Regions from separate parts of the Micromonospora arida genome, predicted to be linked through region 1. Evidence: riboswitches for the same ligand, from Rfam matches in the RefSeq annotation. Region 1 holds a riboswitch; the other holds the start of a gene.
What was found. Region 1 has a riboswitch for S-adenosylmethionine ahead of thrC (threonine synthase). Riboswitches for the same ligand answer to the same signal wherever they lie in the genome.
Positions count from the first base shown of each region.

Region 2: another riboswitch for S-adenosylmethionine. It lies ahead of ACFYP0_RS14830 (hypothetical protein); the one in region 1 lies ahead of thrC (threonine synthase).

Region 1 covers NZ_JBIALC010000006.1:248,868-263,675, reverse strand. Annotated here, with positions in the region: gene ACFYP0_RS20060 (alpha/beta fold hydrolase) at 1-1,620, shown strand, start outside; gene ACFYP0_RS20055 (ABC transporter permease) at 1,620-2,486, shown strand; gene ACFYP0_RS20050 (DUF4232 domain-containing protein) at 2,476-3,078, opposite strand; gene ACFYP0_RS20045 (DoxX family protein) at 3,344-3,799, shown strand; gene ACFYP0_RS20040 (ArsR/SmtB family transcription factor) at 4,271-4,576, opposite strand; gene ACFYP0_RS20035 (DMT family transporter) at 4,668-5,630, shown strand; SAM riboswitch class I at 5,699-5,834, shown strand; gene thrC (threonine synthase) at 5,845-7,131, shown strand; gene ACFYP0_RS20025 (GNAT family N-acetyltransferase) at 7,395-8,414, shown strand; gene paaN (phenylacetic acid degradation protein PaaN) at 8,465-10,138, shown strand; gene ACFYP0_RS20015 (GNAT family N-acetyltransferase) at 10,401-10,931, opposite strand; gene ACFYP0_RS20010 (cold-shock protein) at 11,256-11,459, shown strand; gene ACFYP0_RS20005 (hypothetical protein) at 11,554-12,705, shown strand; gene groL (chaperonin GroEL) at 12,978-14,600, shown strand; gene ACFYP0_RS19995 (hypothetical protein) at 14,657-14,808, opposite strand, start outside.
Region 2 covers NZ_JBIALC010000004.1:116,496-131,303, forward strand. Annotated here, with positions in the region: gene ACFYP0_RS14810 (helix-turn-helix domain-containing protein) at 1-949, shown strand, start outside; gene ACFYP0_RS14815 (S9 family peptidase) at 953-2,866, opposite strand; gene ACFYP0_RS14820 (GIY-YIG nuclease family protein) at 3,140-3,832, shown strand; gene ACFYP0_RS14825 (hypothetical protein) at 3,829-4,767, opposite strand; gene ACFYP0_RS14830 (hypothetical protein) at 4,940-5,566, opposite strand; SAM riboswitch class IV at 5,571-5,691, opposite strand; gene ACFYP0_RS14835 (hypothetical protein) at 5,775-5,999, opposite strand; gene pglX (BREX-2 system adenine-specific DNA-methyltransferase PglX) at 6,221-9,502, opposite strand; gene ACFYP0_RS14845 (hypothetical protein) at 9,668-9,871, shown strand; gene pglW (BREX system serine/threonine kinase PglW) at 10,314-14,531, shown strand; gene pglX (BREX-2 system adenine-specific DNA-methyltransferase PglX) at 14,534-14,808, shown strand, end outside.

The sequences.
Region 1 (14,808 bases):
GGTTTCCGCCGCGCCGACTACCCGGGCCTCACCGGCAACGCCCGGCGGGAGGTGACGGTCGCCGGCCCGGCACAGCCGATCGCGAACCCGCCGAACGGCAACCCGGCTGCCATCTCCTCGATCCCGTTCGCCGGCGGGCTCGCCTCGCTGCTGGACGGCGTGGCCGGTGACGTGCCCGGCCAGCACGCCCGGTTCGAGTCCACCCCGCTGACCGAGGCCGTGGACGTGGCCGGTGCGCCCACCGTCACCCTGCGGGCCGCGTCGCCGACCGGCGAGGCGGTGCTCTTCGTCAAGCTCTACGACGTCGACCCGGACGGCGCGGCCACCCTGCCGAACGGCCTGGTCGCCCCGATCCGGCTCACCGGCCTACCGCAGCGGGTGCAGGACGCCCGCCCGGTCACCGTGACGCTGCCCGGGATCGTCCGCCGGGTGGAGGCCGGGCACCGGCTGCGGCTGGTGGTGGCCACCTCCGACCAGGCGTACACCACGCCGGCCGCGCCGACTGTCTACACGGTGGCCGCGGACGGTGCGGTCAGCCTGCCCACGGTCAGCGGTGAGCCGATCCCCACCGCGGCGACGATCTGGCGCTGGGTGCTCGCCGGCCTGCTCGCCGCCATCGTGATCGGGCTCGTCGTGGTCGTCGCCCTGGTCCGCCGCCGGCATCGCCGCCAGGACCGGTCGGTGCACCCGGAGTACGCGGACACCCCGCTGGCCGTGCGCGCGCTGCGCAAGGAGTACGCGGACGGCTTCGTCGCCGTGTCGAACGTGGACTTCGAGGTGCACCCCGGTCAGGTCGTGGGTCTGCTCGGGCCGAACGGTGCCGGCAAGACCACCACTCTGCGGGTGCTGATGGGGCTGACCCAGCCGACCGCCGGGGAGATCTACGTCTTCGGTCGTCGGCTGGTGCCCGGCTCGCCGGTGCTGTCCCGGATCGGGGCGCTGGTGGAGGGGCCGGGCTTCCTGCCGCACCTGTCGGGTCTGGACAACCTGAAGGCGTACTGGCGGGCCACCGGGCGACCGTGGGAGGACGCACAGTTCGACGCGGCGCTGGAGATCGCCGGGTTGGGTGACTCGGTGCACCGGAGGATCAAGAACTACAGCCACGGGATGCGCCAGCGGCTCGCCATCGCCCAGGCCATGCTCGGTCTCCCCGAACTGCTGGTGTTGGACGAGCCGACCGACGGGCTCGACCCGCCGCAGATCGCCGAGATGCGCCGGGTGCTCCAGCGGTACGCCACGGACGGCCGGGCGGTGCTGGTCTCCAGTCACCTGCTGGCCGAGGTGGAGCAGACGTGCACGCACGCGGTGGTGGTGAACAAGGGCCGGATCGTGGCGTCCGGGCCGGTGGAGGAGATCGTGGGCGAGTCGCCGAGCGTGCTCTTCGACGTCACCGACCCGGTGGCGGCGCGGGCGGTGCTGGACCGGCTGCACGGGGTCCGCGTGCTGCCGGAGAGCGACGGCCAACTGGTGGTCGACACCAACGGCACGGCCCGCAGCGAGGTGGTGGCGGAGCTGGTGCGCGCCGGCATCGGGGTGGACCGGGTGGTGCCTCGGCGGCGCCTGGAGGACGCGTTCCTCGCCCTGGTGGGCGAGAATTCTCGGGGAAGCGGTGACCGGTGATGGTTGTTACTGACGCGGGTGAGGCCCGTGGCTACCGGCCGTCGGCCACCATGCCGTTCGTGGCGGAGTTCCGTCGGCAGGCGTCCCGGCGGCGGACCCAGTTGGCGCTCGGGTTCATGGTGTTGCTGCCGCTGATCATCCTGATCGCGTTCCAGTTCGACTCGGGCGGCGACGACGACAACGGTCGCAACGAGTTCGCCAGCCTGGTCGAGCTGGCCACCTCGGGCGGGCTCAACTTCACCCTGTTCTCGATCTTCGTGTCGGCGTCGTTCCTGTTGGTGGTGGTCGTCGCACTGTTCTGCGGCGACACGGTGGCCAGCGAGGCGAGCTGGGGCAGCCTGCGGTATCTGCTGGCGATCCCGGTGCCCCGGGCGCGGTTGTTGACGGTGAAGCTGGTGGTCGCGCTCGCGTACTCGGGACTGGCCCTGATCCTGTTGGCCGGCACCGCGTTGCTGGCCGGCACCCTGCGCTACGGCTGGTCGCCGCTGCGCAGCACTGTCGCCGCCGAGCTGGAACCCACCGAGGGGCTGCTCCGGTTGCTGGCCGTGCTGGGCTACCTGGCGGTCGTCCTGCTGGTGGTGGCCGGCCTGGCGTTCCTGCTGTCGGTGATCACGGACGCCGCGCTGGGCGCGGTGGGTGGTGCGGTTCTGCTCTGGATCCTGTCCAGCATCCTGGACCAGATCACCGCCCTGGGCGCGCTGCGCGACTTCCTGCCCACCCACTTCAGCACCGCCTGGCTGGGTCTGCTGTCGACCCCGGTGCAGACCGACGATGTGGTGCGCGGCTGCATCTCGGCGATCAGTTACGCGACGCTGTTCTGGGGGTTGGCGTTCTGGCGCTTCACCCGCAAGGACATCACGTCGTAGCCTTCTTCCAGGCGCTGACGCCGATCCGGCCGGTGTTGCCGAGGTCGATCGGCCCGTCCGGGTCGACCTCGTCGGCCGGCTGTCCGGCGGCGGGCGCCACCGTCAGGAACTCGCCGTTGGTGGCCACCACTGTCGAGTCGGTGACCAGGTTGCGCCAGAGCACCACTGCGGTGGCCCGCTCCCCGGCGGCGAGGGTGACCTGCCGGGGTGGCTGGTCGAAGCCCGAGGTGATCTCCTTGGCACCGTTGACCACCCGCAGCATGATCGGCTCGCGGGCTTCGTCGAACACGTGCAGCACCGGGTACCCGTCGAGCTGGTAGGGGCGCTCGCCGCAGTTGACCAACTCCAGGCCGAGGGCGCGCAGGCCCATCGCGGCGTCCCCGCCGGTCGACCGGATCCGAACGCCGCTCGTCGGGCACTCGGCCGGCGGCTCGGTGCTGGCGGTCGGGTCTGCTTGCGCCCTCGAAACGGGGGGTGGCTGGCTCGGATCTCCGGACTGGCCGCGATGGTCGAGAGTGCAGCCGCCGAGCACGAGCGTCATCGCGACCGTCGCGGTGATGCGTCGCGGTGCTGCCGTGTCACGGAAGATCATCCGTTGATCCTCGCCCACCTGCCCAGCACGCCGCCGCCCGGCCCCGGCCCCGGCGGCTCTTCCTGCGCCACCCGAACTGGTGGAGAACCTCTCCTGCTGTGCCTTTGGAGCTGAATCGTTTGCGACATCACCGGGGGAGGGTGCGGGCGTCCTCGTTCACACCGTTTTCGCGAGGGATTATCCCACCAGCAAGGAACTTATGATTTTCGATGGCTTCATGCCTCAGGATCGACGAGACCCATTCGCTCTCTTCGATGGAGGTGCCATGAACGTCTCTCGGCTCGGCGGGCCGACCCTGTCCCTGTTCCGCATCGTGATCGGCCTGCTCTTCACGTTGCACGGCCTGTCCTCGGTATTCGGGTTGTTCGGCGGCAACCCGATGACTGGCAAGGCGGTGCCGTTCGGCACCTGGCCGGGCTGGTGGGCCGCCCTGATCCAGCTGGTCTGCGGCGTACTGGTGCTGGTCGGGCTCTTCGCCCGACCCGCCGCGCTGCTCGCCTCCGGCTCGATGGCGTATGCCTACTTCGTGGTGCACCAGCCGGATGCTCTGCTGCCGCTGCACAACGGAGGCGAGCGGGCGGCGCTCTTCTGCTGGGCGTTCCTGCTGGTCGCGGCTCTCGGCCCGGGTGCCTGGGCACTCGACACGCTGCTCGCCCGGCGTCGCACCGACGCCCCCTCGGCATCGGCTTCGGCGGCCGAGCCCGACGCGGTGTCCGTCTGACCACACTCGAACCACGCGTCGCCGAAGCCTCGACGAGGCGGCTTCGGCGACGCGCCCGGTCGGGGCCGGTCGATGTGTCCAGGCCCGGGGTCGGTCGACACTCCCGGTCGGGGCCGATTGATGTGTCCCGGCCCGGGGTCGGTCGACACTCCCGGTCGGGGCCGATTGATGTGTCCCGGCCCGAGGTCGGTCGACACTCCCGGTCAGGGTCGGCCGTTGCGCCGGGGCCCGGGGTCGGCACTCCCGGTCAGGGCTGGCCGATGCGCCCGGGCCCGAGCCCGGTCGACACTCCCGGGCGCGGCGCTGCCTCTTCGCTGATGTCGTAGACGATTCAGCTCCAAAGCGAGCGTCGGTGGCAGGCCCCAGCCGAGGGTGACGTGCCGCCGGCGGACCGGTTAGCGCGGCCACGCGGGCCGCAGCCGGCGGGCGGGGGTGAGGCGGGATCAGGCCTGCGGGCGGGGTGAGGCGGGGTCAGGCCTGCGGGCGCTGGGTGAGGACCGCGTCCAGTAGGCCGGGGTAGAGCTTGTCCAGCTCGTCCCGGCGGAGCCGGACCAGCCGGCTGGTGCCGGCGGCCCGGGTCCGGGTCAACCCAGCCTCGCGCAGCACCTTGAGGTGGTGGCTACGGGTCGCCTTGGAGACACCGAAGTCGAAACTGCCGCAGGCGGACTCGCCGCCCTCGGCGAGCGCCCGGACGATCTGTAGCCGCACGTCGTCGGCGAGTGCGGCCAACACGCTGGTGACCGGTACGGCGGTCAGGTCGGGCTCGTGCGGCTCCATGTGACCAGTGTAACCCTTGTTCGACAACTATCGAACAACACCCTATGGTCGGTGTCGTTGGTTCGACGATACTCGAACATTGGAGTTGCCGATGCGATCCCGCGCCACCGCGTACCCACTGGTCGCCGTGCTCGGCTGGGGCGTGATGTTCCCGATCCTGGCCAGCGCCCTCGACCGGGTCGACCCGCTCAACCTGACCACCGCGCGCTACCTGCTGGCCGCCGTCGTCCTGGTCGCCATCCTGCTGCTCCGCGAGGGTGCCGGCGCGCTGCGGCACGGTGGCCGGGCGCTGGAGGTGGTGGTGCTCGGAGTGGTCGGCTTCGCCGGCTTCAACCTGCTCACCAACCTGGCGCTCGAACACGCCGCCCCGCAGCAGATCTCCCTCTTCGTGGCCACCACTCCGGTGATCACCCAGCTGGTCCGCTGGGCCCGCGACGGCGTCCGCCCGAAGCCGCTCCTGCTGGGCCTCTCCCTGGTGGCGCTCCTCGGCGTCGGTCTGGTCATCACGCGCGGCAGTCTGGCCGGGCTCGGCCAGTTCGGCCTCGGCGGGCTCATGATGATCGGCGCGGTGCTGGGCTGGGGCATCTACACGCACGGCGCCAGCCGGTTCGGCGAGTGGTCGCCGCTGCGCTTCACCACCCTGACCGCGCTCGCCGGTACGGCCGCGATGCTCGTCCTGAGCATCGGCGCCGACGCCGTCGGCTGGCAGCACGCGCCGGCCGCCGCCGACCTCGTGGCGGTCGCCCCGCAACTGGCGTACGCCGTGCTGGTGGGTGCCGTGATCGCGGTCCTGGCCTGGAACACCGGCGTGCAGCGACTCGGTGCCGCCAACGCCGCGCTGTTCATGAACCTGGTCCCGGTGACCACGTTCGCGGTGCAGATCGCCCGCGGCTACCGCCCGCAGCCCGTCGAACTGGTCGGGGCCGCCATCACGATCGCCGCCCTGATCGCCGCGAACCTCGCCGCCCGGCCCCGGGCCACGGCGCTGCCCCGGCCGAGCGCGGTGACGGACCCGATTGCGGTGACCGACCCCGAAGCGGTGAGTTCCCGCTGACCCAATAGCTGGGATCTGCGGTAGCAACGACCGACAGCGTTGTCCTAGACTCGACGGCACAACTGAATACCTCATCCAGAGGGGCTGAGGGATACGGCCCGACGACGCCCCGGCAACCACCCTGCGCGCTCACCGCTGAGCGACCCGCGGGGCAGGTGCCAATTCCGTCCCCGCCGCACGGTGCGATGCGGGGAAAGATGAGAGGACCCTCGACATGACGTCGACGCTCGTCGCCTCCGGCATCGACACCTCTGCCAGCCCCGCCCGCGCCCTGGTCTGCCGTGCCTGTTCGGCCCGCTACCCGCTCGCCGCCCAGCACGCCTGTTACGAGTGTTTCGGCCCGCTGGAAGTCGACTACGACACCGCAGCACTGGCCACCGTCACCCGCGAGCAGATCGAGGCCGGCCCGAACAACATCTGGCGGTACGCCGCCCTGCTCCCCGCCGGCCAGGACCCGGCCAGCCGGGTCACCCTCGACCCCGGGCTGACCCCACTGGTGGCGGCCCCGAACCTCGCCGCCGAGCTGGGCATCACCGCGCCGCTCTGGGTCAAGGACGACAGCGCCAACCCCACCCACTCGTTCAAGGACCGGGTCGTCTCGGTGGCGCTCACCGCCGCCAAGGCGCTCGGGTTCAGCCGGTTCGCCTGCGCGTCGACCGGCAACCTGGCCAACTCGGTGGCCGCCCACGCCGCCCGCGCCGGGGTGCCCTCGGTGGTCTTCATCCCCAGCGACCTGGAGCAGGGCAAGGTCATCACCACCGCCGTCTACGGCGGCGAACTGGTCGCCATCGACGGTTCGTACGACGATGTCAACCGGCTCTGCGGCGAGCTGGTGGAGACCGACGAATTCGAGGACACCGCGTTCGTCAACGTGAACGTCCGGCCGTACTACGCGGAGGGCTCCAAGACCCTCGGCTACGAGGTGGCCGAGCAGCTCGGCTGGCGGATCCCGGCGCAGGTGGTCATCCCGATGGCCAGCGGCGAGCTGCTCACCAAGATTGACAAGGCGTTCTCCGAGCTGGTGGAGATCGGCCTGGTCGAGGCGCCCGCCGACGGCTGGAAGGTCTTCGGCGCGCAGTCCGCCGGCTGCAACCCGATCGCCGTCGCCCTGCACGCCGAGACCGACACGATCGTCCCGGTCAAGCCCACCGGCATCGCCAAGTCGCTCAACATCGGCGACCCGGCGGCCGGCCTCTATGCCCTGGAGGCGGTCCGCCGCACCGGCGGCTGGATGGAGTACGCCGACGACGACGAGATCCGCGCGGGCATTCGCGACCTGGCCCGTACCACCGGGGTCTTCGCCGAGACCGCGGGTGGGGTCACCGTGGCCGTGCTGCGCAAGCTGGTCGAGTCCGGTCGGCTCGATCCGACGGCCGAGACCGTCGCGTTCAACACAGGCGAGGGTCTGAAGACCATCGACGCGGTGGCCGGCCAGGTCGGGCCGACCCACCACATCAAGCCCTCGCTGCGCGCCGCCCGCGACGCCGGCCTCCTCGGCTGACGGACTCGCTCGGACCGGGGGCGAGTCGATCAGTCGGTAACTGGGTTTTCGCTGTGAGTGTGGAAAACCCGCCGCTACGGACTTGACGGCAGGAACCGGACGGCGCAAGATGCTCCGTGCGGGAGGGCATTTCGCCGAAGACTTTTGAAGTTCTTGCGACCCAACGCCGGAGGCGTTGTGCGAGTGTCCCTCCCGACCACGTTCGATCGGGCCAGCGATTTAATCGCTGGCCCGATCGCTTTCCCGGGTGCACCCTCAGCGGCATGAGCATCACGATCGCGTCGTTCGACGGCGCCGACCGGACGTCGGTCGACGAGGCGTACCGGATCGGGTCGGCGGCCAACGACGCCGATCTCCCGGACTTCCCGCCCTTCTGCCGGCGCCGCTTCGACGCGTTTTTCCACACGCCGATGCCCGGCACCCGGTCGCTCTGGGCGCTGGCCCGACTGGACGGCGTGCCGGCCGGCTACCTGCAACTGGACCTGCCGCAGCTCGACAACACCGACAACGCCACCGCCGAGCTGCTGGTGCATCCGCAGCTGCGGCGTCGGGGCGTTGGCCGAGCCCTGCACGAGTACGGGCTGCGCCTGCTCCGTGAGCACGGCCGCAAGCGGGTGGTGGCGATGGCCGTCTCCGCGCTGCCCGGCGGGCAGGCCCGAAGCGTGGCCGGTGACGCGTTCGCCGCCGCGACCGGCGCCCAGCCCGCCCTCACCGAGGTGCGTCGCCGGCTCGACGTCGGCGACATCGACCGGGTCGCCCTGCGGGCGGCGCTCGCCGAGGCCCGACCGCGAGCCGAGGGCTATCACTCGGTCTGCTGGCAGGGCTCCACCCCGGAGGAGTACGTGGCGGACATCGCCTACCTGGACGGCCGGTTGCTCATGGACGCACCCATGGGCGACGTGCAGTGGGAGCCGGAGCAGGTGGACGCCGAGCGCATCCGCGGCAACGAACGGGCGCTGGACGCCCGGGGCCGGCGGCGCTACCACCTCGGGATGCGACACGAGGCGTCCGGCCGGCTGGTCGCCTGGACCCTGCTGGACGTGGGCGCTGCCGCCGACTGGCACGCGTACCAGCAGATCACCCTCGTCGACCCGGCCCACCGTGGGCACCGGCTCGGCCTCATCGCCAAGGCCGAGAACCTGCATCACCTGCTCACCCACGAACCGGCGGTACAGGTGATCGACACCTGGAACGCGGCGAGCAACAGCTACATGGTGTCGATCAACGAGCAGCTCGGCTTCCGCCCGGTGGACTCCTGGACCGACTGGCAGCTCACCCTCTGACAGGTATCGGCGCTACTGCTCGCGGACCTGACTCAGGCATGATGGCGGGCATGACGGAGACCCCGCATCCCCTGTACGACAGGCACGCCGACACCCTCAACCGTGCGCTGACCGCGATCACGGAGCGGGGCTACTGGTCCGCCTATCCCGAATCCCCCAGCCCCCGGGTGTACGGCGAGAGCGCCGCCGCCGACGGTAAGGCCGCCTTCGAGGCGTACCTCGGCGGTGACTTCCCGCTCGACCAGCCCGGCTCCGGCGTTCGGGTCGCCACCGAGACGAGCCCGTTCGGGGTGGAGTTGGCGGTGCGTTACCCGCACGCCGGCACCGGCGAACTGGTCGGCGCCGCCTCCGCCGCGCTGCCGGCGTGGCGCGACGCCGGCCCGCAGGCCCGGGTGGGCGTCTGCCTGGAGATCCTCGACCGGCTGCACAAGAACATCTTCGAGCTGGCCAACGCGGTGCAGTTCACCAGCGGGCAGGCGTTCGTGATGGCCTTCCAGGCCGGTGGCGCGCACGCGCTGGACCGGGCGCTGGAAGCGCTGGCGTACGCGTACGCCGAGATGACCCGGCACCCGGGCACGGCGGGCTGGGAGAAGGCCGCCGGCAAGGGTGACCCGCTGCGGATGACCAAGACGTTCCACGTGGTGCCGCGTGGGGTGGCGTTGGTGATCGGCTGCAACACCTTCCCGACCTGGAACTCGTACCCCGGGCTGTTCGCCTCGCTGGTCACCGGGAACCCGGTGATCGTCAAGCCGCACCCGCGTGCGGTGCTGCCGCTGGCCATCACCGTGAAGTACGCCCGGGAGGTGCTCGCCGAGGCCGGCTTCGACCCGAACCTGATCATGCTGGCGGCCGAGGCGCCCGGTGAGAAGCTCGCCAGCGACCTGGCCCTGCACCAGGCCATCCGGATCGTCGACTTCACCGGCTCCACCGAGTACGGCGACTGGCTGGAGACGCACGCTCGGCAGGCATCGGTCTACACCGAGAAGGCCGGCCTCAACACCGTCGTCATCGACTCCACCGACGACTTCGCCGGCATGTGCCGCAACCTCGGGTTCACGCTGACCCTCTACAGCGGGCAGATGTGCACCACCTCACAGAACATCCTCATCCCGGCCGGGGGCATCGAGACCGACCAGGGGCACAAGAGCTTCGACGAGGTGGCCGGCGGGATCGCCGCCGCAGTCGGCAAGCTCACCGCGGACCCGGCCCGAGGTGTGGAGCTGACCGGCGCCATCGTCAACGACGGGGTGCTGGAGCGGCTGGCCGAGGTGACCAAGGTCGGCGAGCCGGTGCTGGAGTCGCGAGCCGTGGCCCACCCGTCGTACGCCGACGCGGTGGTGCGTACCCCCACGATCGTGAAGCTGACCGCTGACGACGCGGAGACGTACGGCCGGGAATGGTTCGGGCCGATCTCGTTCGCCATCGCGACCGACTCCACCACGCACAGCCTGGAGCTGCTGCGCCGGACGGTCGGCGAGAAGGGCGCGCTCACCGCCGGGGTCTACTCGACCGACGAGGCCGTGTTGGACGCCACCGAGGCGGTGGCGGTCGAGGTCGGGGTGCACCTGTCCTGCAACCTCACCGGCGGTGTCTTCGTCAACCAGTCGGCGGCGTTCTCCGACTTCCACGGCAGTGGGGCCAACGCGGCGGCCAACTCGGCGTTGACCGACGGGGCGTACGTCGCCAACCGGTTCCGGATCGTGCAGTCCCGGCGGCACGTCTGAGTTTCGGTTGCGCTTGGGGGTTTCCGGGGCGGTCCCGTTCCTCGCGGGTCGGGCTGCCCCGGAAACCCGCCGTGGGCGCTGTGGTCGTCGGCGTCTCTGGTCCGGAGCCTCTGCTGTACCCCATGATCGTGCTCGATCCAGGAAGTAGTGGTCTCTGGTCGGATGGTTACCACTACATCCTGGATCGAGCGTGATCATCAGGGCTGGCGGCAGCGCGGCGGCTACCCGCGCGCCGGCGGTGATCGTTGGGTGGTTCTGCGGGTCAGGCTGTTCGGCGCATCTGTAGCTCGGTGAGGGCTGGGATGTTCGGGTGGGGGACTCGTACCCCGGTGTCCTTGAAGCCCAGGCGCTGGTAGGCGCGGTAGGCGCGGTCGTTGCCGACCACCACCTCCAGCAGCAGCTCCGGTCGGCCACAGGCTCGCGACCAGGCGGCCACCCCGTCGATCAGCTCGCCGAGCAGGCCACTGCCGCGCCAGGCCGGCGTGACGTACACGGCGTAGATCACGGTCAGCCCCGGTTCGTTCGGGTGGGTCGTACCACCGGCGTGCCCGACCAGCCGGCCGCCCGGATCGGCGACGAACTGCGCGTTACCGGCACCGGCCGAGGTGTACGCGACCCGGGCGGCGAACTCGTTGTGCGGTCGGGCCGCGGCGTCCGCCAGGGTCTCCAGGAAGGCCAACGGCGCGTCGGCCAGCATCTCCAGGCGCAGCGCCCGCATCCGGGCGGCGTCCTCCGGCCGGACTCGGCGGATCTCCGCGAGCCGCAGGGCCGGCGAGCCCATGTCGGTGGTCATGCCCGCATGCCTACCACAGGGCAGGGATGGCGTTTCGCGAGCTGGGCCCGATCGCCGTCATCTCGGGGCCGCCCCGCGCCGCTCCCTGAATTCGCAATGACGCGGGCGAATCCGGTGGCTCCGGAACTCGGCCGATCAGCGCGGTCGGAACGCCTCGAAGTGTGTCTGATTTGTGGCCGTGCGCGGCCGTCACTCCTCGTGTAGCGTGCGATTTCGGTCACCTGCTTCAATGGCGGTCATCGATCGCTGAGTCGGTGCTCCGGGGCGCCCGGCCGTGCCGTGCGCCGAGTCAGGCAACGCCGCGCAGAGTGAGGGAAGTGCACCGTGGCACAGGGCTCAGTGAAGTGGTTCAACGCCGAAAAGGGCTACGGCTTCATCGCCGTCGACGGCGGTCAGGACGTGTTCGTCCATTTCTCCGCGATCGAGATGGACGGTTACAAGGCGCTGGACGACGGTCAGCGGGTCGAGTTCGAGATCACCCAGGGTCAGAAGGGCCCACAGGCAGAGCACGTACGCGTCATCGGCTGATCTTCCTGGCCGATCGGCCCCGCGAGTCGGGGCTGCGGCAGGGGCGCGCAGCCGGGAAGATCGTGAACCGTTCCAGCCGATATGAGGAGCGTTCATGACCGACCAGCCGCCCCCGCCCACTCCGTCCCCCGGGTCGGGGGAGCCGGACCCGTCCTCGCCCGCCGGCAGCCCCGGCCCCGCCGGTCCGCCGCCCGGCTGGGGATCGGGCATGCCCCCGGCCGGCCCCGCCGGTCCGCCGCCCGGCTGGGATCCCGCGCAGAGTGCCTGGGGTGCGGCCCCGCCGCCGCAGGGATGGGCGTTCCCGCCCACCGGGGGCTACCCGCCCGGGTCGGGTCCCTACGGGGGGCAGCCGTGGTACCCGGGGCCGCCGGTCGGCTGGTACCCGCCGGGTTACGGGTTCGACCCGAACGACGCCCTGGTCACGCCACCCGGTGCAGGCATCGGCGGCTGGTTCAACCGGTGCGGGGGAGCGCTGCGTCGGGGCTGGCGGCAGTTGGTGCCGATCATGCTGCTCACCCAGGTGCTGCCGGCGGCGGTGCTCTCGGTGGTCTCCCTCGGTCTGGACCCGTCGGCGAAGTGGGCCGCCCAGGCCGAATCGACGTCGACCCCCGCGCTGCCGGACAATTTCGCCGCCGAGTTGCTGAGCCTCCTGGTCCTGCTGGTCGGCGGCAGCCTGGTGGTCGGGTTGGTGCAGGCCGTCGGGTGGGCCGCCGGCACCTGGGTGATCACCCAACAGGCGGCCGGTCAGCCGGCCAGCCTGGAGTCTGCGCTGCGCTACGGCCTGCGTCGGGCACTCGGGCTGTGGGGCTGGACCCTGTTGGTCAGTCTGCTCGTCGGCGTCGGTGTCTGTTTCTGCGTGCTGCCGGGCATCTACCTGGCCTTCGCGCTGAGCATGGCCGGCCCGGTCTATCTCTTCGAACGGCACAACCCGATCGGTCGGTCGTTCCGGATGTTCCACGACCGGCTCGGCCTGCTGCTCGGACGGGTGGCCCTGGTGGCCGTGGCGGTGCTCGTCGGCACCCTGATCCCCGGTGGCCTGGAGGGGATCGGCACCTCCGCGCTCGGAACGGATCCGTTCTCCTCGGCGGGTACCGCCGCCGGGACGGTGGTGGTGATCGGGATCACCGCCGTGCTGGCCCTGCCGGCCCACCTCGCTCAGATGATCGGTCTGCTGGTGACGTACGCCGAACAGCGCGCCCATGAGGCGCCGGTGAACACCGCTGGACTGGCTGCTGAACTCGGCTGAGCGGCGGCATCGTGCTTGCACTCGGCAGGGGAGAGTGCTAAACAAGTCATTGGCACTCGCATACCGTGAGTGCCAATGGTCGGGACGGTGGGGCCAGGTTGCACCGGCGTGGAGACGCCGGGGCGGCACATGGCCGGTCGTCGCGGGCTATCCGGCCCGGCCGAAGGACGTCGTCGTCGCCAGGTGGCGACGTCCCAAGGTGCGTACACCAGGCGGCCCATCCGGGGCACACATCTCGGGTGGCCCGTGAGTGTCCAGGAGGACAACGCCGTATGGCCAAGATGATCGCGTTCGACGAAGAGGCGCGCCGCGGCCTCGAGCGGGGCATGAACCAGCTCGCCGACGCCGTAAAGGTGACCCTCGGCCCCAAGGGCCGCAACGTCGTGCTCGAGAAGAAGTGGGGTGCCCCCACCATCACCAACGATGGTGTGAGCATCGCCAAGGAGATCGAGCTCGAGGACCCGTACGAGAAGATCGGCGCTGAGCTGGTCAAGGAGGTCGCCAAGAAGACCGACGACGTTGCCGGTGACGGCACGACGACGGCGACCGTCCTGGCCCAGGCCCTGGTTCGCGAGGGCCTGCGCAACGTGGCCGCTGGCGCCAACCCGATGGCCCTGAAGCGGGGCATCGAGGCCGCGGTCGCGAGCGTCTCGGAGGAGCTGTCCAAGCTCGCCAAGGACGTCGAGACCAAGGAGCAGATCGCCTCCACCGCCTCCATCTCCGCTGGCGACAGCACCGTCGGCGAGATCATCGCCGAGGCGATGGACAAGGTCGGCAAGGAAGGCGTCATCACCGTCGAGGAGAGCAACACCTTCGGGCTGGAGCTGGAGCTCACCGAGGGTATGCGCTTCGACAAGGGCTACATCTCGGCCTACTTCATGACCGACCCGGAGCGTATGGAGGCCGTCTTCGACGACCCGTACATCCTGATCGCCAACAGCAAGATCTCGTCGGTGAAGGACCTGCTCCCGATCCTGGAGAAGGTCATGCAGTCGGGCAAGCCGCTGCTGATCATCGCCGAGGACCTGGAGGGCGAGGCGCTCGCCACCCTGGTGGTCAACAAGGTCCGTGGCACCTTCAAGTCGGTCGCCGTCAAGGCGCCGGGCTTCGGTGACCGCCGCAAGGCCATGCTGACCGACATCGCCATCCTCGCCGGTGGTCAGGTCATCAGCGAGGAGGTCGGCCTCAAGCTCGACGCCGCCAGCCTCGACATGCTGGGCCGCGCCCGCAAGGTCGTGGTGACCAAGGACGAGACCACCATCGTCGACGGTGCCGGTGACGCCGAGCAGATCCAGGGCCGGGTCAACCAGATCCGGGCCGAGATCGACAAGAGCGACTCCGACTACGACCGGGAGAAGCTGCAGGAGCGGCTGGCCAAGCTGGCCGGCGGCGTTGCGGTGATCAAGGTCGGCGCGGCCACCGAGGTCGAGCTCAAGGAGCGCAAGCACCGCATCGAGGACGCCGTTCGCAACGCGAAGGCCGCCGTCGAGGAGGGCATCGTCCCGGGTGGTGGCGTCGCGCTGGTCCAGGCCGGCAAGACCGCCTTCGACAAGCTCGACCTGGTCGGCGACGAGGCGACCGGTGCGAACATCGTCAAGGTCGCGCTGGACGCCCCGCTGCGGCAGATCGCCGTCAACGCCGGCCTTGAGGGCGGCGTCGTGGTGGAGAAGGTCCGCAACATCGAGGCTGGCCACGGCCTCAACGCCGCCAACGGCGAGTACGTCGACCTGCTGGCCGCGGGCATCATCGACCCGGCCAAGGTGACGCGCTCGGCGCTGCAGAACGCCGCTTCCATCGCGGCGCTCTTCCTCACCACCGAGGCTGTCGTCGCGGACAAGCCGGAGAAGACCCCGGCTGCCCCGGCTGGCCCGGGTGGCGGGGACATGGACTTCTGAGTCCAGTTCCGACACCGAACGGGGCGGGCCGCTGACGCGGTCCGCCCCGTTCGTCGTCAGGTCGGTAGTGGGCGCTGGTTGCGCCGCTTGTGCGCCCGGTTGTACGGCGGAAGCAGTTGGATCGGCGCGTCCACCATCTCCTGCGGCTCCTCGACCAGCGACGGCTCACCGTCGGTGGTCATCTCGGCCAGTTGCTCGGCGTCGCCGT
Region 2 (14,808 bases), on a different contig from region 1:
GCAGAGGGTCGACGCTCCGGCCCGTTCGGGGTGGGTGTCGGAAGAAGATATCCAGGCTGCGGAGACCTCGCTGGCGATGTTTCGCGAGCTGGACCACACCTTCGGGGCCGGCCGAGTCCACGCCCAGGTGCAGCACTACATCGAGGGCGAACTCAACCAGCTGCTGGCGGCCTCGCCCGCGAACGAGGCCGTCCGTGTCCACCTGCAAGGGCTCGCGGCGGGATTCTTTGAGCTGTGCGGGTACCAGGCGGTCGACACCGGCGCCTACGGTCTGGCCCAACGCCGTTATCTACGCGCCCTCCGGCTGGCCCAGTCCGCCGGTGACCGCGTGTACGGCGGATACCTGCTCGCGGTCAACATCGCTCATTTGTCCCTGCATTGCAACCACCCCGAGCCCGCGCTACGGATGGCGCTCGCGGCATTGACGGGCAGCGAGACCCACGCCACCCCGGCCGTGCGGGCGGCGCTGCACGCCGTGGCCGCCCGCGCCCAGGCCCGCCTCGGGCGCGAGGCGGCCTGCGCCGCCCACCTCGGCGTCGCGGAACGGCAGCTTGCCCGTAGCCGGGCGGGCGAGGAGCCGCCGTGGATTCGCTACTTCACCGCCGCCTACCTGGCCGACGAACTCGCCCACTGCTTCCACGACCTCGGCCAGCCCCGGCAGGCGCAACGGCACCTCGGCGCAGCCCTCGCCGGGCTTCGTCCGTCGCACGTGCGCCGGCTCGCGATCGACACCGCGCTCCTCGCCTCGTCATTGGCAACGGCCGGGCGGATCGACGAAGCCTGTGCCACAGCGCGCACTGCGGTTGACCACGCCGCCGCGACCCTGTCCCACCGCTGCGTGCAACGCATCGTCGACGTCCAGGTCGACCTCGATCCCTACCGGGGCGAGCCGGAAGTGCAGGAACTCGGCGAGTACGTGCGGCACCGGCTACCGTCCGCAGTGGTGTAGCCGTCAGCCGGACGCCATTTCGGCCATCGCCGAGCGGTAGTGGGCAAGCTCTGCTTCTAACGCCCGGGCAGCATGAGCCGAGGTGGCGACGTAATGCCCAACACCGTCGAGCAGCATCAGCTCATGCGGCGCGCCCCGATTCTGCAACTCGTCGGCGAGTTCCCGCACGTCGTCGGCGGTCGCTACGTCGTCGGCGGTGCCGTGGATCATCAGGACGGGTCGGCGGATGTCCTCTGCACGAACTCGCCCGGCGCCACCGCGCAGCTGGGTCGCGTGTGCGCGCTGGAATCGAGGCACGGTTTCCGCCCAACGCTCGGGATCGACGATCGCTGACACGGCGGTTGCCGCGATGAACGGACCGTCCTGTGCAACCGCGTGTAACGCGGTATACCCGCCTGCGCTGGCTCCACGGATGAACACCGCCTCCGGGACCGCCCGGCCCTCGGTCAGCAGAAATTCGGCGGCAGCACGGCAGTCCACCACGTCGTCGATGCCCCAACGGCCGTAGAGGGCCTGCCGAAATACCCGCCCGTACCCGGTACTTCCGGTGTAGTCGACGTCGACGACAGCGAACCCGCGGCTGGTGAAGAACTGCGCCTGCCAGTCCAGCCGCACCAGGCTGGAAGCCGTCGGACCCGGGTGCGCCCGTACGATGACGGGCGCACACCAGTCCGGCGCTGCCCCGGTTGGCGGATATACCAGCGCCACCACCTCCCGGCTGCCCTCAACCAGGATGCGCAGCTCCACCGGCGTCGACACCGCCAGCCCGTCAAGCCCCGGATGCTCGGCCCGAGCCAACACCTCCACACGCGGCTCGTCGCCCAGGTGCACCAGCGCCACCTGCGGGGCCACTTCCGGTGACGATCCCACCAAGGCCACCGACGCGCCGCCCACCGCGAGGTACGGCTTGATCGACGTGTAGGGCAGCTTCACCGGGACGACCGCTCCCGCACGATCAACGACGGCCAGGCGGTGGCGCGGTCCCTCCTGCACCACCATCACAATCCGGCCATCAGCCAGGAAGTCGTAAGAGACGTAGCCCAGCTCCCACGGCTCGGCCGCGCACTCGGCCGCCACCGGAGCCACCGGCTCCACCGATTCTCCATCCCAGCGATAGAGGTTCCACCAGCCGCTGCGATCCGACGCGAAGTACAGGGCGGCGTCCGGCCCCCACCGCGGCTCCACCACGGACTCCGTCGGCCCGCCTGCGAGCTTCACCGGATCGCCGAGCAACCCGTCGGCACCATAGGGCGCCACCCACAGCTCGCTCGAGTCCCACGGCATGTCCCGCTCACTCCACCGCAACCAGGCCAGCATTCCCGGCCCGGGTCGCGGAGCCCCGAAGAATCCCGACGTCTCCGCAAGCACCCGCATCACCGGGGCGCCGACGAGCGGAACCGCCACCAGGGCGTCACCGTCGTCGGTCTCCCGTACAGCGAGTAGCTCGCCGTTGCCGATCGTCAGGTCACCGAACGACGACGAGTCCTCCGCCATCAGGCTGACGTTGCCTTCGGCTACCCGGTAGAGGCCGTTCGCGCCGGCGCACCACACCTCGTCGCTGCTTGGGGCGTACGTGCCACCGCCGTAGGCGTGCACGCTGCTGCTCACGTCGAACCTCGACGGAGTTACGTCGGCCGCGCCGTCGTCTGCCGACCACCGCACGAGGGTCGGGCCGCTCCCGGAGCTCGGACGGGACTCCAGCCAGTACAGCGCATCCCCGACCCTGCGCAGTTGGTCGAAGCCGATTGACGCGCGAACGGCGCTGGCCGCAGAGACGGCATCAGATTCTGGTGCCAACTCCACGGACTCCTCCTCGGGCGACCGCCGCCAGCGATCCGTCGTGCTGATCCATGGCGGTGAAACAGGGATGCCATTGTCACCCACCCCCGGCCCGGCGAGCCGGACGCGGGCCAGCACGTGGGCGATCGCCAGACCCTCCTCGCGGGTAGGGCCGGAGACCACGCAGAGGTCATCTTGCCCGCTCCGGTCTCTCGGCCTGTAGTCGCGTGTGTTCCTTCGCAGGCGGGCGGCCTTCCGTCCGGGCTCCGGCTCGGCGGCCAGCGAGTCGTGTTGGATACTCTTCCCGCTCATTCCGGCCGCTGCTGAGGTGGCCGGGATCGCCGCATCCGACGGCGCATGCAGCTACGGGAGGGGGAGGCGGTCGTGGCATCTCCAGTTCAAGACCACCGCGTGCAGGTCGTGCAGAAGTGGGGCTTCGGGATGGCCCCCGTCAAGCCCGAGGTTCAGCAGAAACGACGTCAGTCGGTAGCGGCCGTGCTGAGCTACCTGCAGAACGACCCGATTGAGTCCAGCCCGTCACTGCTGGAGGCCCTGTCGGAAGTCAAGGGGCTCTACTCGCGCTGTCACAAGCAGGACCAGTGGGACTGGTTCACCGTGTGGCAACAGCTGGGCCGCCCCGGACGTAAGCGCTGCCTACAAGTTGGTGACGCGCTCAGTCGCCTACGCACCGCGATCAGGGATGGCGACGATGCCACAGCTGCGAAGCAGCTCACGCTCCTGACTGACGCGGACGTGCAGGTCCATCTGGCCGGACTCGTCGGGGAACAGCCGCGTGAAATACGAGGAGCTGGCTACATCTACGTGCTGTCGACTCGCGAGCAGCCTCGGATGCTGAAGATCGGCTACACCGAGCGAACCGTCGAGGAGCGGGTGAGGGAGATCAATCGGGCGACAGGCGTCGTTATCCCGTATGGCGTGCGCGCTTTGTGGGTGGTCGCGGATGCTCCGTCGGTGGAGGCCGAGCTGCACGATCGATTGGCGCCCTACCGGGTGCGCAAGGACCGTGAGTTCTTCGACCTCGACTTCCGCGACGCGTCCGCCCTCATTCAGGGCTACCTAGATGGTCTCCGACGCGAGGACTAACGCGATCGCCCGTGGAGCAGCTGATGGAAGGCGACACGTTCTTCCTTCAGGTCGACGGGCCGGCCCGCCAACTCAGCCAGGAGTTCGGTTAGGCGCCAGGTCGTCAGGTGTGCGTAGCGGGCGTTGTAAACGCCGACGGCTTCGATGGCGAACTCGTCAGCGAAGTCCAGCAGTACGTAGCCGAGCAGCTGCATGATGGTCGGCGCTTCCAGTGATGACCGCCGTGTCCCGTCGCGGCGTTTGCTGCCGAGGCCCGTCTTGAGTTCGAGCAGCAGACCTGCGGCGATCAGGTCGGCGTCGGCGTTCATCAGCGATGATCCGGCGAAGGTCGGCCCGAGGGCCCACGCTCCATGCCGTGCCGACAGGGGCGGCACGAGGCTTCGCTCGGCGAAGGCGCGCAGAGCCTGGAGCTCGTCGAGGGCCGCGGGTGGGGCGAGCTCAAGGAGCTTCTCGGCGGTGATGGACCTTGGGGCCAGGGCCATCAACGGGGATCCGGGTGTGGAATCGACCCGGTACAGGTCGGTGAGGAGCGCCAGCGCCCAGCACGCCCGGGCAACGAGTTGATGGTCGGCTTCGCTGCCTGCGCCCGGCCCGGTGAACCGGTAGGTCCCCACGCTGTCGCCGCTTTGGGAGTAATTCAGCGTGCGTGCCAGTTCGTGGACCGCGTGCCGGAGTGGGGGAGTGCGCGCGCCGAGCAGTGCCAAGCGCAGATCCGGACTGGGATGCACCATGAAGCGCACCATCCAGTCGAAGGCCGAGCCGATGGTGCCAGGGTTCGCCTGGCTCCCAGGCACGACAAGGGAGCCCACGGATTCCCGATACCGTGCCTGCAGGTCCTGCCAGCGGCCGAACCGCTCCTGAATGAACAATCTCGCTGGCGAGGCTCTGTTGCTCAATGCCACGGTCAGCGCCGGCCAACCACTGGTGATGGTCATGCTTCGGCCACCGGGCACCGACGTCACTGCCCGCCACCGTCCATCATGGCCGGATGCTATCGAACGGCGCGGCATCCGAGCTGCCGGTTATCACCGGACCTTCGATGGACGATGACCAGCGCGACCGCTGTTGGCGATTCGGATACCCAACAGCAGCCGGCTGGACTGGCGGTCAACGCGCGGTGGACAGGAATTCGGTCTGGGCCTGCCGGAGGCTGCTGAGGTCGTTGGGCACGGGCATGACGCCGTAGCGGTCGAAAGCGTCGACGCTCGCTCCAAGCGAGGGCGGCGACTGCCGCTGCCACTCGGCCAGCGGCAGGCTCGAAGCAATCACGCGTAGTGGCTCGGCGAGCCGGGCGAACTCCACCTGCTGCCACTCGCGCAGCTCGTTACAACGCCGTGCGGAGGCCACCAGCGAGGCAGCGACCTCGGTGGTCGTGGCCGTCTGCCGCTGGGCCACGTCGCCGTTCATGAGCGAGTGCCGGCCCAGCGGCAGTGCGGCGCGGTGGCCGTACCGCTCGCCGACGACCTGCGAGACGTGTCGGCAGGTTTCGCAGGCCAGCCACGACCACCGGGTTCGGGTGGTCACCGTGTCCCGGACACACAACAGGCACAGGTCGAGGTCACTAGGGATGTCCTGGCCCTGCCACTGCTGCTCCCACTCCGGTGTACGTGGCTGGCAGCGGCACCGCTGTTCGCGCGGGGCGCCGTCGCGGAGGTGCCCGCAGGTCAGGCAGACCGCGAAGGCGGCCAGGTCCAGTTCGTCGAACGGCACGATGAACTCGCTTTCCGGTGCCATGAGGCACCCGCTCTTGCCGTGCCGCGGCTTGCGGTCGGCCTGGTCTTCCCCCGGAGGCACCGTGCGCGGGTGGCGCGGTTGCCGGGTCAGCAAGCCGAGGGGCTTGACGCTGACCACTCTTGACGCCCAGGAAGCATAGAGATCATCGAAGCCGGGAGCAACCCCGGACAACACGCGGGGGAGACCTGAGCAGACGGCGGTGGCGGATCTATCCGTCGGCGGCGAGTCGGAGCCGGGCAAGCAGGTCGGCGACTTCCCGGGTCAGCTCATGGTCTGGGCCGTAGACCACGCAGAGGTCGTCGTGCAGCGGTTGCAGCTCGTCCGCGGCCTCGGCGGCCTTGTCATCGGAGATCAGCAGTATGCCGATGTTGAAACGTAGGTCGAGAGCCGTGGGGGAGACGTCGCCGGAGGTGGCGCGTACGTGTGTCAGCACCTGCCGGAACTGGCGCAGGGCCGTCCCCGAACCGGTAGACGCCCTCAGGCAGGCTGACCGTTGAAACGACGATCTACCTGGCCCGCTCGACTGCGCCCGCAGGATCGGGCAGATCGGTACCGAGGGCCGGTACGTCAGTGAAGAGCCCCGGTAGGGTGGAGCCCGAAGGATCATCATGTGGATAGTTCTGGTGGTCAGATGGCCTGACTGAGCTACATCGATCAGCTCTGCTTGCGGGGACGCCCGCGCTTCGATTTCAGGGGACGCCAAGCGCGTAGATCCTCCTCGGTGACATCCCACCGGACCATCAAGTCGTCTAGCAGGGTGCGGTGGCTCCCGTACTGCTGGTCGCTACACCATTGCTTCACCCACGGCAGCAACTCCAGCAGGCCGGCGAGCAGCGGAACGCCGTCCTCGCGAGTCGGTGCGGCTGACGCGAGGTCGGATAGCACCATTGCCCGGTCCTCGACGGGCCAGCCGGCCCACCCCACCATGGCGTCCTTGATGGCGCCTCCCGAGCGCGCATAGGACACGAACCGTTCGCCAGGCACGTCGTACTTGCCACGGTGCCGCCAGTAGCTCACCTTCAGGAAGTCGGCGCTGCTGTATTTCGGTGGCATCGGGGCCGGCCCAGTAAGACCCAAGTCCTGTTCCCGTTGTAGCCGCCACGTCTCCTCCCACTGAGCGCGCTTTGCGATGCCCGAGTCTCGATAACGTAGGGCGGCGAGGTGGGGGACGACTTCGTCCGCGAACAGGTCCCTTACGACGTCGACTAGCGGTTGGCCTGGTGCGTACAGCTCAGCCGCCTGGACGAACGCTGGATCCTCGCCCAGCAGCTCGGCTAGCTCCACGATTGTTCGCGGTCGGGCACGCCTTGCGCCGTCTGCGTTGTCGTACCAGAGCTCGGCCGTCTCACACCTGTCGAGCAACCAGGTGCGCACCGCTCCGGCCGCCATGGCGTCCCAGCCGGGGGAGGCCCATCGTCGTTTGAACTCCGGCCGTTCCAGAGTCCGCAGCCGACTGTCCCGCTGCATCGCGTCGATGCGCCGCTCGACCACCTCACGGTAGGACGCTGGCCAGTGGGCGGGGAGATCGGTGGTCGGAAGAGCGCCGTGCCGCACAAACCAAGCAGTGTCCAGCTCGCCGGCGACCATCTGTCGGGCCATGACGATCTCGAATGCTCGCTCGCCGAAGGCCAATGGTGGAACGGCGGAGGCAGCGGCCAACAGGCCCTCGTCCTCGGTCACGCCATACCGGAGATAGACCTCCCAGTCCAACTCCTCCTGCAGGGCCACCATGCGGGCGCGGACAGCTTCCCAACGGGAACGAGCCGTGGAGAACCCTTCGCGGCTTGGGGACTGGTGGCGCACTACCGCTGCGGGAGTGGTCTCAGACAGCTCCCGAGCGAGCCGGTCCAACTCATCGGCGTACGTGGTGCGCAGCTTCTCGGGCAATGGGAGCTCGCGCAGCCGGGTGGCGGCGATCTCGTAGAAGGTGTCCCAGTGTTCGCCGGTGCCAGTCTGGTCGAGGCCCGGCCTGCCCTTGCTGTTGCTGCCCTGCTTTAGCCAGAAGCAGACCGAGGAACTGTTGAGCCATGCGGTCAGGTCGGTGCGGCGCTGTGCCGCGTCGGGGGGGAGCTCGATGATCGGCGCGGAGTGCAGTGGCACCTCATCCCTGTGCAGGGCGGCGAAGTGGTTGTGGGTGGCAACCCAGGAGTATGTGATCAGCCGGTCGTGGGTGCCCCTCCGACCGACGAACTGATGCCAGTCGTACCAAGGCCTTCCGCTCTTATTGGCAGATCCCTCGAAACCGGATGGGCGGTTCCGCAGCACCAGACCGTATGGCCACAGCCGTCGTAGATGCGCGGGATGCTGTTCGATCGAGACGATGTCGCCCGATGAATCGTACGGGCAGAAAGCGTAGCGGTCGGCCTGGGCGTTCCAGTCCCGGACCTCGGAGCCGGAGATAACGCCCACGAGGGCGTCGTCAGCAGGAATTCCGAGCGTCGCGAACGTGTGACGTGGCGCGGTGAAGATGTCATCCGATCCCGTGTTGGCGAAGTATCCAATTCGCACCACATAGTCGTTCAGCCGACGTGGCGCAGCGGCAATCCCCGCGAGGACCTCGGCCGCCTCGCTTGTCGCAATCGTCAGCGGAAACGAGCGGAGTTGCTCTCGGCTGACGTAGCGAGATTCCGACCACGTGTCGGCGCGACCAGGATGCGCCGTCTGTCGCAGCAACGATCGCCAGACCGGCGCCCGAGCGGGATCGGACGGGACGGCCGGCTCGCCGCGCAGTCCGGCCACGGTGAGCACCGGCGCCGCGTCAAGAGGCGGCTCGTTGCGGCCGATCAATATCACGGTGGGCGTGCCGTGGCCTGGGATGAACGCGCCCGAAGTGTCGATGATGTGCGTGAGGGCGACCCGGTGCCCGAAGAACTCCTCGACGAGCCTTCGACCGAACTCGCGCTTCATGAACGAGTTGGATGTCAGTTGACCAACCCGGCCACCGGGCCGAGCCAACTGGAAAAGCCTCTGCGAGAAGGGGATCGTGAGGGCGTACCTGCCGACGCAGGCGTCGTACCGGGCGCGGTAGACCTCATCAAGGATTTTGTCCCGCACGGTGGTGTAGGGCGGGTTGCCTACCACCACGTCGAAGTCGCCACCGAAGGGGTCCTCGACCAGCGAATCGGCGACGGCTACCGAGAATCGCCAGTCGAATCGGGCAACCTCGCTGAGCTTCGTGGCGCCACACGCGCGCACCGCAGCCATGAGCAGGCGGAACCGGGTGATAGCCACGGCGAGAGGGTTGAGATCCACCCCGTGCACGCAGCGCAGCGCACGACCGACCAGATCCTCGACAGCAACCGTGGGAGCGGCCCGCTGCCAGACGGAAAACAGCCGCGAGAATGCCGCCAGGACAAAGTGCCCCGACCCGCAGACCGGATCCATCAGGCGGAGGGCCTCATGCCCACGCTCCTGAAGGGCAGGTTCAAGCGTGAGGTCCAAGATGAACTCGGTGACGAAGGCAGGCGTCTGCAGTAGGGCGTACTGCTTGCTGGCGCTCTCGTCGATGACCTGGTAGAGATCGCCTAGGAAGCGGGTGTTCAAGTCCGTGGTGGCGAGGTCGTGGGCCATTCCGCCGTTCGCGTCGGGGCGGTTCCAGAAGGCGACCAGGTCGCCGGCCATCTGGTCCGAGACCGGCAGGTCGAAGATCGGGTTCTGACTGCGGTCAAACAGCCCGGTCCCCGGATCGACGGCCGCGAAGGACTCGAACCGGGAGAGGAGCCACGGCAGCTGCTGGTCCGGAGCCGCAGGTGCCGACTGTCGATCGATCAGGCGGTTGTCCTCCGCGAACCGCACGAACAGAGTGCCGAGCACCCACCCGACCGCTGCTTGGTCGACCTGCTCGTCCGAGACGTCGCTGGCCCCGGACGTGCGTAGGTCCTCTTGGACAAGCCGCACGAGCCGGCGCAGTTGGGTGGATAGCTCCGCGGTCGACACGCTGAGACCCGCCTCCTGAATATTCGCATCGTGTTAGAACACTGCTACTCTACCCCCACAGCTTCCCCTCCGTCGCACGCCACTCGCCTTCGACAGGCACGGACGTGCACCGGTGCCCGACAAGCATCCGGGAACAGCCGGAGGCCACGAAAGGACGGATCGGCAATGACTCCTCCGACGCGCCCCCTCTGGCTCGCGGTGATCATCGTCTTCAGCCTCATGGTGGGCGCGGCCGCCGGACTGCTGACGGGGATGAGCTCGCGAGATCCGGTCGCCGGGATCTTCACCGGGGCCGCCGGCTTCACCGGCACCGTGCTCCTCCTGCTGGCGATAGCGGCATTCCTCACTGCTACGCCCGACCGGCCCTGAGGTTCGGATCCACCGCCTGAGCCGCCCGCGAGCCGCTGGACCATGCCGGTCCAGCCGCGCTCGCGCGGTAGGCCCTTTGTGGATGTGCTGGGGCGCTCGGCATTGGATTCGGACACGCCCGCTCCGCAGTCGACGTCCGTAAATCGCCCATACCCGCCAACACCATCCGAATTCGAATACCCGGCTCCGCCGCCCGAACAGGCTCTACGTCTTCGAGAGCAGCTTGAGCCGGCCAGCAGCACGGCCGTCACACCGTTGTTCAGCCATCCGTCTGAATGCCTCTGACCAATCAGCCAACACGATTCCCGCGGATGTACATCTCCCTCGTAGGGCGGCAACTTGCGGAGCGGAGACGATGGCCACCCGCTACTGACCGGGTATGCTCCTGCGGCCCGGGGCAGTAGGTTCGGGGACGAACCAGGTGCGGTGCGGAGGGTGAACGGTGGCAGAGGCTGGGCAGGACCGCTGGATCGAGGTCTCGCCCTCGCAATTTCCGCACGAAGCCGAAGGGTTGGCACTGGTCCGCGCGATCATGCCCGATGAGACGCCGTTTCGCGCCTGGTCGAACTTCGAGTTCCGCGATTCGCGGGGTCGATGGCACGAGGTCGACCTACTTTTACTCGGTCGCAAACAGCTCCACCTCATCGAGCTCAAGTACTACTCTGGCACCCTCCGCGGCGATGATCAGCGTTGGGCTCGCGACGGTCGGCGCCCCGAAGATTCGCCGCTCAAGCTGACCCGGCGCAAAGCGCAGTTTTTCGCGAGCAAGCTGAAGGACGAGCTGCGTCTGTGGGCGCAGGAGCAGAACGTTCAGATTCCCGACGAGCGAGACGTCATCCCGTTCGTGCAGGAGGCGGTGTTCCTGCACCATCCCGATCTGCGCTGCGTCCTCAGTTCATCAAGCACTATCAACCTCTACGGCCTGGATGACCACAGCTCCCGAAGCAACCTGGCCGAAATATCTGAACTGGTGCTCGAACCCGCGGGGCGGCGGGCGATCGGCCCGAACCAGGAACACATCCTGGTTAAGCTGCTTGAACGCATCGGCCTCGTACAACGCCGGGAGCGTGAGGCGGGGTCCTGGGTCATTGAGGACCAGGCCATCGACTCTGACGAGGGCTGGCAGGACTGGCTCGCCTACCACCGGGTGGTCCAGCAGGACCGTGCCCGGATCCGGTTCCGAGTCCTACCACCGGCCGCCGGCCAGCAGGAGCGGGCGTCGGCCCGGCAGATCGCGGAGCATGAGTTTCGCATCATGTCCCGGTTGCAGCACGACGGGCTGCTGCGCCCTCGTGACCTGGTCGAATCCGAACTCGGCATCGGGCTCGTCTACCCCTATGACCAGCAGTGGCAGCGTCTCGACCTATGGCTGGCCGGCCAGGATCAGGGTGTGCCGCTGGCAACGCAGTTGTCGATGATTCGCCAGATCGGCGAGGCGCTGCAGTACGCCCACAACAACAGGGTCGTACACCGCGGGCTGATGCCGCCTGCGGTCTGGGTGCGCCAGGTTCCCGGCACCCAGAGCGACGTCAAGGTGCGGGTCGGTGATTGGCAGGGCGCTGGCAGCGTCCAGAACGGCTCGGCCGCCAACTCTTCCCTCCATGGGGTGACCTCGCTGGTCGACGCCGCCCTCGCGAATCACGGACCGGGAGCGGCCGAGGTGTTCAGCGCCCCTGAAGGGGCGTGGAGCGCAGACGCCGACCGTATCCGGCTCGATGTTTTCGGCCTGGGGACACTCGCCTTCTACCTGATCACCGGGAGAGCGCCGGCACCCACCCGGAGCGCTCTCAAGCAACGACTGCGTGACCAGCACGGCCTTGACCTGGCGATCGAGCTGCCTCAGGTCCCGTCGACGTTGCGATCGCTCGTGCTCAAAGCAACTGATCCGGCGCCCAGCCGGCGGACGGCCGACGTCGCGACTTTCCTGTCGCAGCTCGCCGCGGCCGAGCGCGACTCCGCGACCTCAAGCGAGGAGACCGATCCGCTCGAGGCGACACCCGGTACGGTCCTCGATGGACGCTTCCGGCTGATCCGGCGCCTCGGGCAGGGATCGACTGCTGTGGGTCTGCTCGTGCAGGATCTGCACATCGACGGAAACGGCGAGTGTGTCCTGAAGGTGGCCCTCGACGACACCGCTGCGACCAGGCTCGACGATGAGGCGGAGGTGCTGCGTCGCCTCGACGCCCCACGCATCGTGAAAGTTCTCGAAGGACCGATCGTCGTCGGTGGCCGGCGTGCCCTTCTACTCGAAAGTGCCGGTCCGGAGACTCTCACGACCGCGCTGCGGGCGCGTACCCGCCTGTCAATCGACCTACTTGAACGATACGGAACCGACCTGCTCGACAGCCTCGTCACGCTGGACAAGGCCGGGATCGACCACCGAGACATCAAGCCTTCCAACCTGGGTGTACGGGAAAGCCGCAGCGACCGCACAAAGCATCTGATCCTCTTTGACTTCTCGCTGACCAGGGCCGCGGCCTCCGCTCTCCAGGCCGGTACCCCGCCGTACCTCGACCCGTTCCTCACCGGCACACGGGACCGGTACGACTCGGCCGCGGAACGATATGCCGCCGCCGTGGTTCTCTTCGAGATGGCGACCGGCAGCACGCCCGTGTACGGGGACGGCGAAGGTGATCCGGGGAGCATCCAGGAGGAGGCGACCATCCGGCCGGAGATGTTCGACACCACGCTGGCTGGCGACCTGGTCGACTTCTTCCGCAAGGCACTGGCCAGCGATGCCAGCGCCCGGCACCACACCGCGGAAGGAATGCGGGCCGCATGGCTGACGATCTTCGCGCAGGACGCCACGACCGAGCCGGACGAGTCCTACGACGAGCTGGCAGCTCAAGCCACACTGACCACCCCGCTGCGTGACTCCGGGCTGACTGCTCGCGCCTTGTCGGCGCTGGAACCCTATGGCGTCCAGACGGTCGGCGAACTGCTGACCGTCGACCCGGTGCAGCTGTCCCGCCTACAGGGCGTAGCGAACGCAACTCGTTTGCAGATCACCTCGCGTATCAAGGAGTGGCGCGCCCGGCTCGGGGCTGAGATCCGCACGACCGAACGTGGTGGCCCGGAGCTGACTCCCACCGACGCCGCCGATCTGTTGCTCCGCGTTGTCGCCACACCTCGCTCACCGTCACGCGGCGGAGTCGTCCGCCTGATCTTGGGATTCGACACGGCACTCGATGCCTTTGCGACGCACGCTCAGCTCGGAGCGAACCTCGACGAGCCGGTGCAACAGTCGCGCATCACGACGCTGCTCGGAACCCTGCAAGAGCGGTGGGCCGGGGACCGTGATGCGCGGGCGCTCCTCGACCGCTTGGCTGACGCCGTCTCGGTCCGCCTCACGGAACTCGGCTCGGTCGCAACGGTCGCCGAGTTGACTCGTACGGTGATCGAAAAGCTCCGGCCCGGAACGCATCCGGACGAGCGGCTGGCTCGTGGCCTGCTCCGCTTCGCGTTGGAACGTCGTAAGGCGATGAACAAGGCCGACGGCTCGCAGCCGCCCGTCTGGGTCCGCCGGCGCGGGGGAGTGGTCACGCTGCTGGCCGAGGATCAGGCGCTGTGCGATGTCGCCGAGTCACTCGCCGCGGAGGCGGACCGCCTGGTCAACGCAACCGGCGTCACCGCGAACGCGGTCATTCCGGCCCAGCGCGCGCAAGCACGCCTCGAAGCGGCCGTCCCCACCGAGAGCGGATGGCCGACCGCCCTTGCCGACCCGTTGCGTCGGGTGACTCTGGCCGCCGCCGCATCGACCCACGCGGCTGCTTCAGGCGCCGGCGATCTACACCACCGCGCGTTCACCGCGGTCGCGGCTCTGGCCCAGACGTTTGCGGACTTCGGCGGGCAGCAGCTCACCCCGGATGAGATTCGCGAACGAGTACGGGTCCGGTTCCCCGCAGCGCCGGAACTGCCGCGGAGGCCGGCGCTCGACAGCCTGATCGCGGATGCTGGCCTCGGCTTGACCTTCGACGACCGGCTGCGGGTCTACCGGGCCCTCCACACCGGCGCTGCGACAACCGGGCTGGATTCCCGGCCCGCGACCAGTCTCGCGACGACCACATCCCCGGTAGGCACCACGGGCGCGCTGGGTGCCAGGCTGGAAACCTCGATCGGCAGCCGATCGTTCCTCGCGCTCGGCGCCCGCGCCGATCGTCTCGATCGGCTGATCGATGCGGCCCAATCCCGGTACGGGGCGACGACGGTCGACCTGACCGGAGCGTTGCTGGGCGCGCTGCGCTCGGTGTCCGAGGCCGCCAACATGCCTTGGGACCTGGTGCGTGCCGCCGACGCCGAACGGGAGTCGAGTCGTCCCCGACGCGGTTTGGAAGAGCTGGTTCGCAGATCCTGGCCCGAGGTCGAGGCCGCCGTCGAGCGGGCGCTCACGGCGGGACGTGAGGACTCGCCCGTGCTGCTCACGGATGCCTCGCCGCTCGCCCGCTACGACAACATGGCGCTGCTCACCCGGTGGACCGACCTGGCAGCCCCGCGCCACCGTGCAGTCTGGCTGCTCGTGCCGCAACTCAACGGCAACCACGGCCCTGTGATTGACGGCCGGCCGGTCCCGCTCGCCGCACCCAACCAGTTCGTCAACCTCGACAACGAGTGGATCGACAGCACGGCTGCCCTGAGCGCAGCCGCCCAGAAGGAGCAGTAGCAATGGCGGTCTCAACGGGGTTGACGGCAGCGCTCAAGAAGGTTGTCCTCGATCTGGAGGACGACCTCCGCGATCGTGTCGCCTCGCAGCCCGACGTCCTGGCGAGATGGGAACAGGAGCACAAGGCTGCGGAAAGCCGCGAGCGGACTGCCATGTCGTGGCAGGAATGGCGCGACGACCGGGTGACACAGGCGGCCGTTGCCTGGGTGCTGACCACGGTCTTCGTGCGTTTCTGCGAGGACAATCGCCTACTCATGCCGGTCTGGATCGCCGGACC